DNA from 3 places in the Leucobacter sp. WKLB1 genome. Region 2 is predicted to be linked to each of the others. Evidence: predicted binding sites of a transcription regulator. Region 2 holds the regulator's gene; each other region holds the start of a gene.

Region 1 (3,902 bases), 1.6 Mb from region 2:
GCTCTCGCGCCGCTGTCGCCCGGCATCGGCAGCCCCGGGGGCATGGCCGACTACATCGCCGTGAAATCGCACCACCTCGACCCGATCGGCGACCTCGACCTGGTCGCTGCGGCGCCGCTCGCCGACGCGGCGCTGACCCCCATGCACGCCATCAACACGGTGCGTGATCGCATGACCGGTGACGCCACCGTCGTGACCATCGGGCTCGGCGGCCTCGGTCACATGGCGCTGCAAATTCTGGCCGCGACAACCGGCGCGCGCATCATCGCACTCGACACCGACCCCGCGAAGCTCGCGTTCGCCGAATCGCACGGCGCCGACCTCGCGCTGCCGAGCGACGGAGATGCAGCCGCGCGCATTCTCGCGGAGACCCGTGGCGTCGGGGCCGACGTCGTGTTCGACTTCGTGGGCGTGCAGCCCACCGTCGACCTGGCGCTCGCCGTCGTGCGCGGCGGTGGGGCCATCCGCTTCGTCGGGCTCGGCGATGGTGCGTTCAGCTACGTCGCCGGCAGCGGTACGCCGCTGCCCTGGGGCGTCAACATCGAGCGCGCGTACGGCGGCACCCGCTCGGATATGCGCCAGGCGGTCGCGCTCGCTCGCGCCGGCAAGATCGGCGTCGAGGTGGTGCGCTACTCGCTCGACGACGCAGTGCAGGCGTTCGACGACCTGCATCACGGGCGCGTGCAGGGCCGCGCGGTGCTCGTCCCGTAGCGGGTGGACTCGTGGGCGCCCGGCGATCCGGCCGTTGTCAGGCAGCGGCTGCCGCGGGCGCCCGCAGCTCGGCGGCCGAGGCCCGCAGGCACGAGAGGAACGTGCGGATCGCCGCGCCCTGATCGCTGCGCGCGCGTCGGGCGGCCAGCAGTTGGGTCGTCGGGGAGCCCGCGAGCGGTACGGTCGCGATCGACGGGGGCACGAGGAGGCCGATCGACTCGGGCAGAATGCTCGTGCCGACCCCGGCGGCGACGAAGCCGATCGCCGTCTCCTGGTGCACGACTTCCTCGGCGACACGGGCGACGCTGCCCGCCTCGCCGAGAACCTGGGCGACGCGATCCACGAACCCCGACATCATCGATCGGGGGTACGCAATCATCGGCACCGTACTGATTTCTGCGGCAGTGACCTCCCGCTGCGAGGCGAGCGGATGCGTGCGCGGCAGGCAGGCGACGAGACGCTCCTCGTACACGACCTCGGCGCGGATCGCCGATGCTGCGCGACCGGTCAGGCCGGGGGCCTCGTCGCGCACGATGGCCACGTCGAGCGAACCGTCGCGCAACCGCTCGAGTTGTTCGCCCGAGGTGAGCGGAATCAACTCGAGGGCCACCCCGGGTCGCTCTGCCCGGAAGCGACGCGCGACACCGGGCAGCAGCGTGGAATTCGCGGAGCTCACGAAACCGACGCGCAACGCGCCGGTCAACCCGTCGGTGAAGTCGCGGAGCTCGCCGCGCACCTCATCGAGCTCGGCGAGCACTGCCCGGGCGCGGGCCTGCAGGTGCCGGCCGGCTGCGGTCAGGCGCACACTGCGCGTCGTGCGCTCGAAGAGCGTGACCCCGAGTTCCTGCTCCAGCCGCGAGATCTGGAGGCTCAGCGGGGGCTGCGACATATGCAGCTGTTCGGCCGCGCGGCCGAAATGGAGCTCGTCTGATACCGCTAAGAAGTAGCGCAGCTGACGGAGTTCCATGGGGCCACGATACGCCGCGAATGTTCCCATTCCGTTACCGGTTGATTACGAGTGAAACGGTATGAATCCCAGGTCAAAAGGGTATTTGACTGGATGCTGAAACCTGGCTTTTCTGGGTTGCACCGACCCGGATTCGAAGGAGTTCACCGTGACCGAACCGACCACGCAGACCACCCCCAGCACCCGCATCGACATGCTCTACCTCAGCGAGCCCGAGGTGATTGCCGCCGGGGTCAAAGACATGGAGCGCTGCATGGAGGTCATGGAAGAGGTGCTCGTGCTGGTGGCCAAGGGCGACTACCGCATGGCCGGCAACTCGGCGAACTCGCACGGCGCGCAGATCAGTTTTCCGCAGTCGTCGCCCTTCCCCGGAATGCCGCTCGATGCCGCAGACCGCCGGTTCATGGCAATGGCCGCCTATCTCGGCGGCCGCTTCGACGCCGCCGGGGTGAAGTGGTACGGATCCAACATCGACAACCGCGAGCAGGGGCTGCCCCGCTCCATCCACCTCATCGTGCTGAACGACAAAGAAACAGGCGCACCGTTCGCCATCATGTCGGGCAACCTCGAGAGCGCGTACCGCACGGCGGCCGTGCCCGGTGCGGCGGCGAAGAAGCTCGCACCGATCAACGCGAAGTCGCTCGGCATCATTGGCCCCGGTGCGATGAACAAGAGCGCCCTGCACGCCATGACCACCGCGCGCCCCACGCTCGACACGATTCGCATCAATGGGCGCCGCAAGGAGTCGTCCGAGGCGTTCGCCGACTACGTGAAGCTGCACTACCCGCAGTTCACCACCATCGAGATCGCCGAAACCGCCGAGGCCGCGGTGCGCGACTCCGACATCGTTTCTGAAGCCGTGACCGGCCTCGTCGGTTCCGAGAACTACCCGTACATCGACGGCGACTGGATCAAGCCGGGTGCCTTTCTGAGTCTGCCGGCCAACCTCAAGATGGATGAGGCCTACACGGTCTCGGGCAAGGCACGACTCATCGCCGACGCGAAGAAGATCTACGAGGCCTGGGCCGAGGAGTACCCGGCGCCTTCGCACGAGACCGCCTTCGGCATGATCGGCCTGTACTGGCAAGACCTGATCGACGCCGGCAAGCTCGACGAGTCGCGCGTCGTCAACATCGGCGATGTGTTCGACGGCACCGCGCAGGGCCGCGAGTTCGAGGAGCAGCCCGTGCTCTTCAGCGTCGGCGGCATGGGCGTCGAAGACGTGGCCTGGGCCAAGACGGTCTACGAGAACGCGGTCGAGCTCGGCATCGGCACGAAGCTCAACCTCTGGGATGCGCCGGATCTGGCCTGACCCCATCCCGCCGCAGTCGCCCCCTTCTCGCCCCCTTTCCCAGAGAGCACGTGATCACCGCATGACCTCCGAAACCACCACCTACGCCATCATCGGAGCCGGGCTGAGCGGCGCCGCGGCCGCCTGGCGCCTCGCCCAGTCGGGCGCCGAGGTCATCGTGCTCGAGCGCGACATCCCGGCATCGGCGCAGGGCAGCTCGCACGGCTCCGCCCGCATCTTTCGATACGCCTACCCCGATGCGTTCTACACCGACCTCGTGGTGCGGGCGAAGCACGGGTGGGATGAGCTTGAGGCGGCGAGCGGCAAGCGACTCATCACGCCGAGCGGTGCGCTCGACTTCGGTGCCGTGCGCAACCCGCGCGGTCTCGCCGAGGTGCTCGAGCAGGCTGACATCGAACACGAGCTCGTGAGTGCTACGACTGCCGAAGCGCGCTGGCCGCAGCTGCGCTTCGATACCGAGGTGCTGTGGCACCCGGGAGCCGGAGTACTCGACGCCGAGGCCTCGGTCAAAGCCATGCTCGATCTCGCTCAGGGCGCCGGCGCGCAGGTGTACATCGGGTGGGAGGCCGCGAACGTGCAGGCGAAATCGGGAGGGGCGGGGTATGTCGTCACCTCGACCCGCGGCGACACCGTGCACGCCGAGCAGGTCATCGTGGCCGCGGGCGGGTGGTTGCCGGCGCTGCTCGGCGACCTCGACCTGCCGACCGGGTTCGCCGAGGCGATGCCGCAGTTCGAGGTGCGGCAGGAGAACGCGTACCACTTCCCGTATCGCGACATTCTGCATCGCGGCGAGACCGCCCGCTACGGATCGACGTCGTGGCCGACCTTCATCTACAAGGGCGAAGAGATGCAGACGTACAGCCTGCCGGGCGGGCGCGATGCCGACTTCCGCGGCCAAAAGATCGCCGAGTA
Region 2 (3,902 bases):
CTCGGCGTACAACCACGCACCGGTATCGGGCAGGTCATCGCGCGTCACGCCTGTGATCGTCGCGTACTTCAGGCCCATGGTGCGCACCGACTCCGCGACGCGGCGCGGCTCGTCGCGGTCGAGCGGCAGCGGTTTGCTGCTCGTGATCATGCAGAAGTCGCACCGACGCGTGCAGATCGACCCGCCGATGAGGAAGGTCGCTTCGCGATCCTCCCAGCACTCGAACACATTCGGGCACCCCGCCTCTTGGCAGACGGTGTGGAGCTTCTCGCTGGCAACGAGGTTGCGCACCTCTTGGTACTCGGGCCCCAGCCGTGCGCGCGTCTTGATCCACTCGGGCTTTTTCTCGATGGGCGTCTCGGCATTGCGTGCCTCGATGCGCAGCAGCTTGCGACCCTCGGGCTCCGGGCGCAGGCCGGTCGAAGGGAGGCGACGCGCGCTCATGCGACGAGCTCCGCGATTGCCTCGATCACGAGGGGGTGCAGGATCGGGGCGACTTCGGCCGGCCGCACCGTGCGCCCGGCGAGCGCGCTGATGGTGGTGACCCCGGCATCGCGAATGCCGCACGGTACGAACTGCGCGAACGGGGCAAGATCGTTGCTGCAGTTGATTGCGAGGCCGTGCGTGATGACTCCGGCCCGCGCATGCAGGCCGATCTGGGCAACCTTCGTCGGGGGATCGGCCGGTGTCGTCGCGTCGCACCACACACCGGAGCGCCCCTCGACGCGGTACCCGTCAACGCCGAGCGCGTCGAGCGTGGCAATAATGGCGGTCTCGAGCGACCGGACGAGATCGACCACGCCGGCTCCCGGACGCAGTCGCACGATCGGGTACGCAACGAGTTGCCCCGGCCCGTGCCAAGTGACCCGGCCGCCGCGGTCGACCGGAACGACGGGCGTACCGTCGGTGGGGTACTCGTCGCGGTCAGCGCGTCGGCCCGCCGTGTAGACCGCGGAGTGCTCGAGGAGCAGAAGCGTGCCGGAATCGGTGCCACGGGTCACGCGTTCCGCTGCTGCGGCCTGCAGGCGGAGTCCGTCGGCATATTCCACGAAGTCTGGCGCGAGGCCGATCACGTCCACTCGGGGTGATGTACCGAATCTGGCGACGGTGTACTGCGATGCGGAGGAGGACGGAGGTGCTGCAGCGATGCTGGACATGCGAACAGATTAGATGTACTCGGTGCAACAAATCAAATTGCGCGAAAAAGGCGCACACCTCATGGAGCGAAGTGTGAGCCTCGGGGCGTGAGGTGCAAGGGTCGGTTGTGGCGTTACACCGAGCGGAAGACTGCCACCACGCGACCGAGCACTTCGGCGTGGTCGCCGAGAATCGGTTCGAATGCGCTATTGCGCGGAAGGAGCCATGTGTGGCCGTCGCGGCGACGGAAGACCTTGACCGTGGCCTCGCCATCCAGCATCGCGGCGACGATGTCGCCATTCTCCGCTTCGCGCTGCTGTCGAATAACTACGAAATCACCATCGCAGATCGCAGCATCGATCATCGAATCGCCGACGACGCGGAGCATGAAGAGCTGGCCGTCTCCGACGAGTTGCCGGGGGAGCGGAACGATCTCTTCGACTTGCTGGTCGGCGGTGATGGGAACGCCTGCCGCAATCTGGCCGACGAGCGGCACGTACGCGGCTTCCTCGACCTGCTGGGTCGGCGCGTCTGCGACTGCGTTCGCAGTCGAAGCGAGTTCGACGAGGATCTCGAGGGCCCGAGGCCGGTTCGGATCTCGCCTGATATAGCCGCCCAGCTCGAGGCGGCTGAGTTGATGGGTCACGCTGGAGAGTGAGGAGAGGCCGACCGCATCGCCGATCTCGCGCATGCTCGGCGGGTAGCCACGGCTCTCGACGGAGCGCGCGATGCACTCGAGGATCGCCTGCTGCTTTTCACTCAGGGGCTTCGTGGAACGGGGCACGGCGGTGTCGCTCATCGCGGTCCTTTCTCGAGCCCGGAGGGCTGTCTGGCGGCGGCGATCCATGAATGTCGGTGGTGGCTGATTCAGTGATGCCGTTGACGAAACCATAGCCGCGACATTCGAACACGGGCAAACACGTGTTCGAGTGTCGGCGAAAAAGATCGGAACATATCTTCGATCACGGGCTTGAAGTTTCGATTCATCGAATATATATTCGAAACAGATGTTCGCACGGACGCATGTTCGTGGCGATCACGACCGAAGGGACACCATCATGAGCGCAATCGCGACCCTGACTCACGAGACGATGCCGGCACCGCGCGTGGCAACTGCGACGCTGCGACTGACCCGTCGTGGCCGTGTGGTGTTCGGCGCGCTCGCGACGGTGCTGGTGGCCGGAGTGCTCGCCCTGGTGGCAGCCTTCGCGGCACCGGAAGCGATGGCAACGGCGCAGGGCTCCGATGGTCAGCAGTTCGAATACGTAGTGGTGCAGCCGGGGAGTTCGCTCTGGTCGCTGGCGACGGAGCTCGACCCCTCTGCCGACCCCCGAGACCTGGTCTCGGAGATTGTGCAGCTCAACCAGCTCGACGAGTCGTCGGTGCAGGCCGGCGAGGCGATCGCTGTACCGCTGCGATACTCAGAAAGCCCGTTGGTCGTGTCGGGCGACGAACTCGGAGCCTGAGGTACTCTCGCCTCTAGACTGGTTCGGTGACCAGTCTGAGTGACCTTCCTCTCCGCGACAACCTCGTCGGCAAAGAGCCCTACGGGGCTCCGCAAGATGCGGTTCCTGTCAGCCTGAACGTGAACGAGAATACGCATACGATTCCGGAGCACGTCGCCATTGATATCGTGCAGTCGCTTGCACACGCAGTGACTGGCGTGAACCGATACCCCGATCGTGAATTCACTGAATTGCGTGAGGCGTTGGCCGGGTATCTCGGGCACGGTCTCACTGCGGAGCAGCTCTGGGCGGCGAACGGGTCGAACGAGGTGTTGCAGCAGATACTGCAGGCCTTCGGCGGGCCTGGCCGGACTCTCCTCAGCTTCACGCCGACCTACTCCATGTACCCGCTGCTCGCCTCGGGCACCGACACCGCGTGGATTCCGGTCGAACGCCCCGCCGACTATGCGCTGACGCCTGAGCTGGTGGTCGCTGCGCTGCGCGAGCACCAGCCCGACATCGCGATTCTCTGCGGCCCGAACAACCCCACCGGCACTCCGCTCGATCGCGCCGTCATTGAAGCGGCGTACGAGGCGTTCGACGGCATGCTCATCGTCGATGAGGCCTACCACGAGTTCGATGCGGAGCACGAGAGTGCTGTCACGCTGCTCCCGGGGCGTCACCGACTGTTGGTGTCTCGCACGATGAGCAAGGCATTCGCTTTTGCGGGGGTGCGCCTCGGCTATCTTGCGGCTGATCCCGCGGTCGTCGATGCGCTGCGGCTCGTGCGTCTGCCGTATCACCTTTCCGCGCTGACGCAGGCGGCTGCCACAGCAGCGATTCGTCACGCCGATGCAATGCTGGCCACTGTCGCTGACATCCGGTCGCAGCGCGATCGGCTCGCCGAGGCGCTGGTGCAGCTTGGCTATCGCGTGCATAATTCGGGTGCCAATTTCCTGCTGGTCGGCGGGTTCGCCGACCCCGAAGCGACCTTTGCCGCGTTGCGCGAGCAGGGCATCCTGATTCGCAACCTGAGTATTCCGGGGCACCTCCGCATCACGGCCGGTACCGAGGCCGAGACGAGCACGGTGATCGCCGCGATCACTGCGCTCGGTGCCGGAGGCGCCCGCTCCTGAGCGAGCTCCCGCAGACGGATAGACTGAACACCATGACCGCAGCACCGCGTACCGCCTCGCTCGAGCGTTCCACGAGCGAGTCGCAGATCAGCCTGAGCCTCAACCTCGATGGTTCGGGCGACTCCGACATCGACACCGGGGTCCCGTTCTTCGATCACATGCTGACGGCGTTCGCGCGCCACTC
Region 3 (3,902 bases), 1.5 Mb from region 2:
GGAAGTGATTCTCACCCACACCGGTATTCGCATCACTGAAGACTGGATCGACGAGTTCCACGCTCGTCGCGACGACGCGCTGCGGGTGAGTGTGACTCCCATCGACGGTGTCCCCGAAATGCTGGCCGAGACCACGGATCGCTTCGGCGACCGCATCGCGCTCGCATCCGGGGCAGACCGCGTCAAAATCGACATGCAGCTCGAGGTCACCGGTCTCGGCCGCTGGTTCGGTGACCGCGTGTTCAGCGGCATGGATCAGCCGCGCAGCAAGCCGGCCCCCGATGTGTACCTGGCAGCGGCCGCAGCACTCGGCATCGACGCCTCGACCGCGCTGGTCGTCGAAGACACCGTCGCCGGAGTCACCGCGGGCATCGCCGCAGGAGCGACCGTCTTCGGGTTCTCGCCCGACAGCCCGGTCGCGACCGCACCCGATGCGCTGAGTGCCGCCGGTGCGACGCTCGTGTTCAGCAGCATGTCGGAGCTCGCCGGGCTCGTCGACGGCTGGGGCGCGGCGGAGTAAATGGCCGCTGCCGCGGCAGGGCTCGGCGCCGCACCGTCGGCGTGCCGGCGCCTCGCTGCACCGTCGCGGTTCTGCCGGCGTGCTGGCACCGCACGGCAACGAACGCACCGGTTTCGCGCGAGCGCACCCCGGTGATGGGGGTACGCTCGCACGAAACCGGTGCGTTCGAGGATTCACAGCCCAGGGCTCGACAGCCCGGGGTGTGCGGCCGGGCGGGGAGCCCTACTTCGCTAGGCGATCCGCGAGCGATCGAAAGCGTCGAGGCTGATGCCCTGCGCAAGCACGATCTTGGCCCACTCCTTCGCGGAGTGCAGGCTGTGGTCGCGGTAGTTGCCGCAGCTGACAGCCTCGGTGCCGGGCACGTCGTCCCAGGTCACGCGCTCCACCAGGTCTTCGAGGGAGCTCTTGATCGCCGCGGCGACGGTTTCGGCGCTCGGCTCACCCCACGCGATGAGGTGGAAGCCGGTGCGGCAGCCGAAAGGGGAGATGTCGATCAGTCCGTCGAAGCGGGTGCGCAGCAGCGCGGCAAGCGTGTGCTCGATGGTGTGCAGGCCCGCGGTCGGAATCTCGCCTTCATTCGGCTGCACCAGGCGGATATCGAAGTTCGAGATCGCGTCGCCCTGGGGGCCGCGTTCGACGCCGATGAGGCGCACGTAGGGTGCCAGCACTTTCGTGTGGTCCAGGGAAAAGCTCTCGACTTCGGCAAGCTCGACATCACTCATGCGGCCCAGTGTATCCAGGGGATCCACTGGGCCGCAGAGGTGATGGCGTCGCGTTACGCGGCGCTCGTCAGGGGCAGCGTGCGCGAATCGCTACGCAGCGCGAGCGAGGTCGCGGCGCGTGAGCGCGATACGGGCATGGTCGCCCGTAGTGAGTGGCGAGACGCGAACGTCCCAGCCGGCGCGGTCGAGACGCTTCAGATCGACGCGGGCGTCGCTCAGGCGATCGGTCTCGACCACGTACAGCGTGCGCCCCGAGCTGCGGTAGACGGAGCGGCGCTGCGCCCAGTCGGGCACGAGCATGTCGTTGGCGCCGCTGAGCGAGTGGTACGGGGTGCGCAGCGTCGCGACGGGGCGCGGGGCTGCGGTTTCAGGCATACGGGTATGCGAAGTCATGGTGTTCCTTTCTGACGCACCGTCATGGTGCGTATCCCGCCGAGCATGTCTCGGGGGCGGCCCGTCGGGGCCTCGCGCTGCATCGCGGGGACTGCGTCGGCACAGCCCGATCGAGCCTGCAGCGTCTGTGGAATCTGCGGGATCGATGCGTGAGCGCATCTGCACCGGCCTCATCGGGAGGATCGACCTCGTGTACAGGTCTGCGGTGCGGGTGGGTTTCGCTGCGATTGTCGCGGAGTTGAGGTGATCTCGACGTCCCGTTTCAGGGCGATCACGCGTACGGCTCGCGAACCCGACTCCCCAATATTAGAACAAGGTTTCGAAAAGCGCTAGTGTTGAGTCGAAAATTCCTGATCGACGGGCGTGCATGCGCCGCTGGGAGCGCCGATGTCTGACCTCACCACTCTGCTCGTGTTCGCGCATCGCGACGAGGCTTCGGCCTTCGCCGACGTGCCGCACCTCGTCACCGGGGTGGGCAAGATCAACGCTGCTGTCTCGCTGGCCGCCGAGCTCGCCGCCCGCCCGGTCGACCGGGTGATCGTGCTCGGCACCGCGGGTGTTGTGAGCGATGCGTCGGAATGCCCCTCGCTCGACGAGGTGTACCAAATTGCCGGGGTCGTGCAGCACGACTTCTCGCTGCCCTCGCCCGAGCTCGCCCCGACCGGTGCGGTGATCCTGCCCGCGGAATCGACCGCGGTGATTGCCACCGGCGATGTTTTCGTGCAGAACGACGACCAAAGGGCGACCATCGCCGGGCTCGGCGCGAACCTCGTCGACATGGAGGCCTACGCCTACGCAAGCGTGTGCGCGCGATTCGGGGTCGCGCTGCAGCTCTTCAAAATTCCGTCGGACTTCGCCGATTCGTCAACTACTGATGAGGAGTGGGACACGATTGTCTTCCGCAAGAGCGAGCAGTTGCGCGAGTTCTGGGAGGCGCGACTCGCCTGAGTCTGTCCCGATTCGCAATGCGTACGCGAATCGCATAAGCTCTTCCGCGGTGACGTGTCCGAGCGGCCGAAGGTGCAACTCTCGAAAAGTTGTGTAGGGTAACCCCCTACCGTGGGTTCAAATCCCACCGTCACCGCCACAGAAAACCCCCTCTTCGTGAGGGGGTTTTCGCGTTCTCGGATGGTGCTGCTCACGTGGCAGCTCCGTATTGGTGTCACTTTCTGCGCGAAAACGAGCTTCATTCGCGCAGAAAGTGACACCGATTCGTATGAGGTCGGCAGTGACGGGCCGTGCGGGCCGTGTGCGAGAGGGTCGGAGCGCGCACCATTGGCCTATCTGACATGTGTCAGATAGGCTGAATGCATGGACGCCCGGTCGCTCCGTAGTCGGAGCCAGCTGCGCGCCGCGATCCTCCAGCTGTCGACCGCGACGCCGATCGACGACATCTCCGTCGCCGCAATCTGCCGCGAATCCGGGATCACGCGGGACACCTTCTACCGTCACGCTGACACCCCCGCGCATCTTCTCGCCGACGCACTCGCGCACGAGATCGATGCCGCCATGGAGGCCCTGCCCACCGCGCAAACGATCGGCGACGGCGAACATCTGCTCATCGCGCACGTCGCCGCGCGCGCCGATATTTACCGCGGGGCGATGCGCCCAACGCTTGTAGCTCCCGTGCGAAGCGCACTCGAACAGTCGGTGCGGCACGGCCTCGAGACCTGGATCGCTCTGCGTCCGGCGATCCTGCCGCGCACCCTGCGCGACGACGCCATCGGGCAGCGCATCGCCATCGCGTATGCCGCGTCGGGCACGGTTGGAGCCATCGAGGCGTGGCTCGACTCGGGCGCCGACGATATCGAACGTGCCGTCGAGCTGATCCTCGCGGCATCCCCGGAATGGTGGCTGCGCTGATCCGCGGCCCGAGAAGAAGGAGCACGCCATGCAGGCAGCACAGTTCTACGCGAAGGAAGACCTTCGCATCGTCGACGTCGAGGAGCCCACGACGGGCCCGGGCGAGGTAAAGATTCGCAACGCCTTCGCCGGCATCTGCGGTTCCGATCTGCACGTCTACTACTCGCCGGAAGCGGCGGGGCTCGACTTCGACCACCCGCACCCGGTGACGGGTTCGACGCTGCCGCAGATTCTCGGTCACGAGTTTTCGGGCACCATCGTCGAGCTCGGCGACGGGGTCACTGACGTGGCGGTGGGGGATCGCGTCGCGGTCTGGCCCATCTACTATTGCGGCGAGTGCCCGGCATGCGCCAAGGGCCTGTACAACGTCTGCCAGAAGATCGGCTTCCACGGGCTCAGCTCGC

Evidence for each region. The regulator LexA, encoded in region 2, represses DNA repair genes until DNA is damaged. The targets are predictions, from matches to a motif close to TCGAACANNTGTTCGA.
Region 1: a site for LexA is predicted at 1,752-1,767, ahead of ACZF5Y_RS01685 (tyramine oxidase subunit B). Genes of this name have one in related genera too.
Region 3: a site for LexA is predicted at 1,943-1,958, ahead of ACZF5Y_RS03940 (phosphorylase family protein). Genes of this name have one in related genera too.

What each region holds. Positions count from the first base shown of each region.
Region 1 covers NZ_AP046115.1:345,261-349,162, forward strand. Annotated here, with positions in the region: gene ACZF5Y_RS01675 (alcohol dehydrogenase catalytic domain-containing protein) at 1-711, shown strand, start outside; gene ACZF5Y_RS01680 (LysR family transcriptional regulator) at 749-1,678, opposite strand; gene ACZF5Y_RS01685 (tyramine oxidase subunit B) at 1,827-2,990, shown strand; gene ACZF5Y_RS01690 (FAD-dependent oxidoreductase) at 3,052-3,902, shown strand, end outside.
Region 2 covers NZ_AP046115.1:2,309,610-2,313,511, reverse strand. Annotated here, with positions in the region: gene lipA (lipoyl synthase) at 1-414, opposite strand, end outside; gene lipB (lipoyl(octanoyl) transferase LipB) at 441-1,157, opposite strand; gene lexA (transcriptional repressor LexA) at 1,271-1,936, opposite strand; gene ACZF5Y_RS10505 (LysM peptidoglycan-binding domain-containing protein) at 2,196-2,603, shown strand; gene ACZF5Y_RS10500 (histidinol-phosphate transaminase) at 2,630-3,718, shown strand; gene hisB (imidazoleglycerol-phosphate dehydratase HisB) at 3,751-3,902, shown strand, end outside.
Region 3 covers NZ_AP046115.1:834,742-838,643, forward strand. Annotated here, with positions in the region: gene ACZF5Y_RS03925 (HAD family hydrolase) at 1-520, shown strand, start outside; gene ACZF5Y_RS03930 (S-ribosylhomocysteine lyase) at 751-1,242, opposite strand; gene ACZF5Y_RS03935 (hypothetical protein) at 1,333-1,617, opposite strand; gene ACZF5Y_RS03940 (phosphorylase family protein) at 2,023-2,583, shown strand; tRNA gene ACZF5Y_RS03945 (tRNA-Ser) at 2,632-2,722, shown strand; gene ACZF5Y_RS03950 (TetR/AcrR family transcriptional regulator) at 2,947-3,498, shown strand; gene ACZF5Y_RS03955 (2,3-butanediol dehydrogenase) at 3,527-3,902, shown strand, end outside.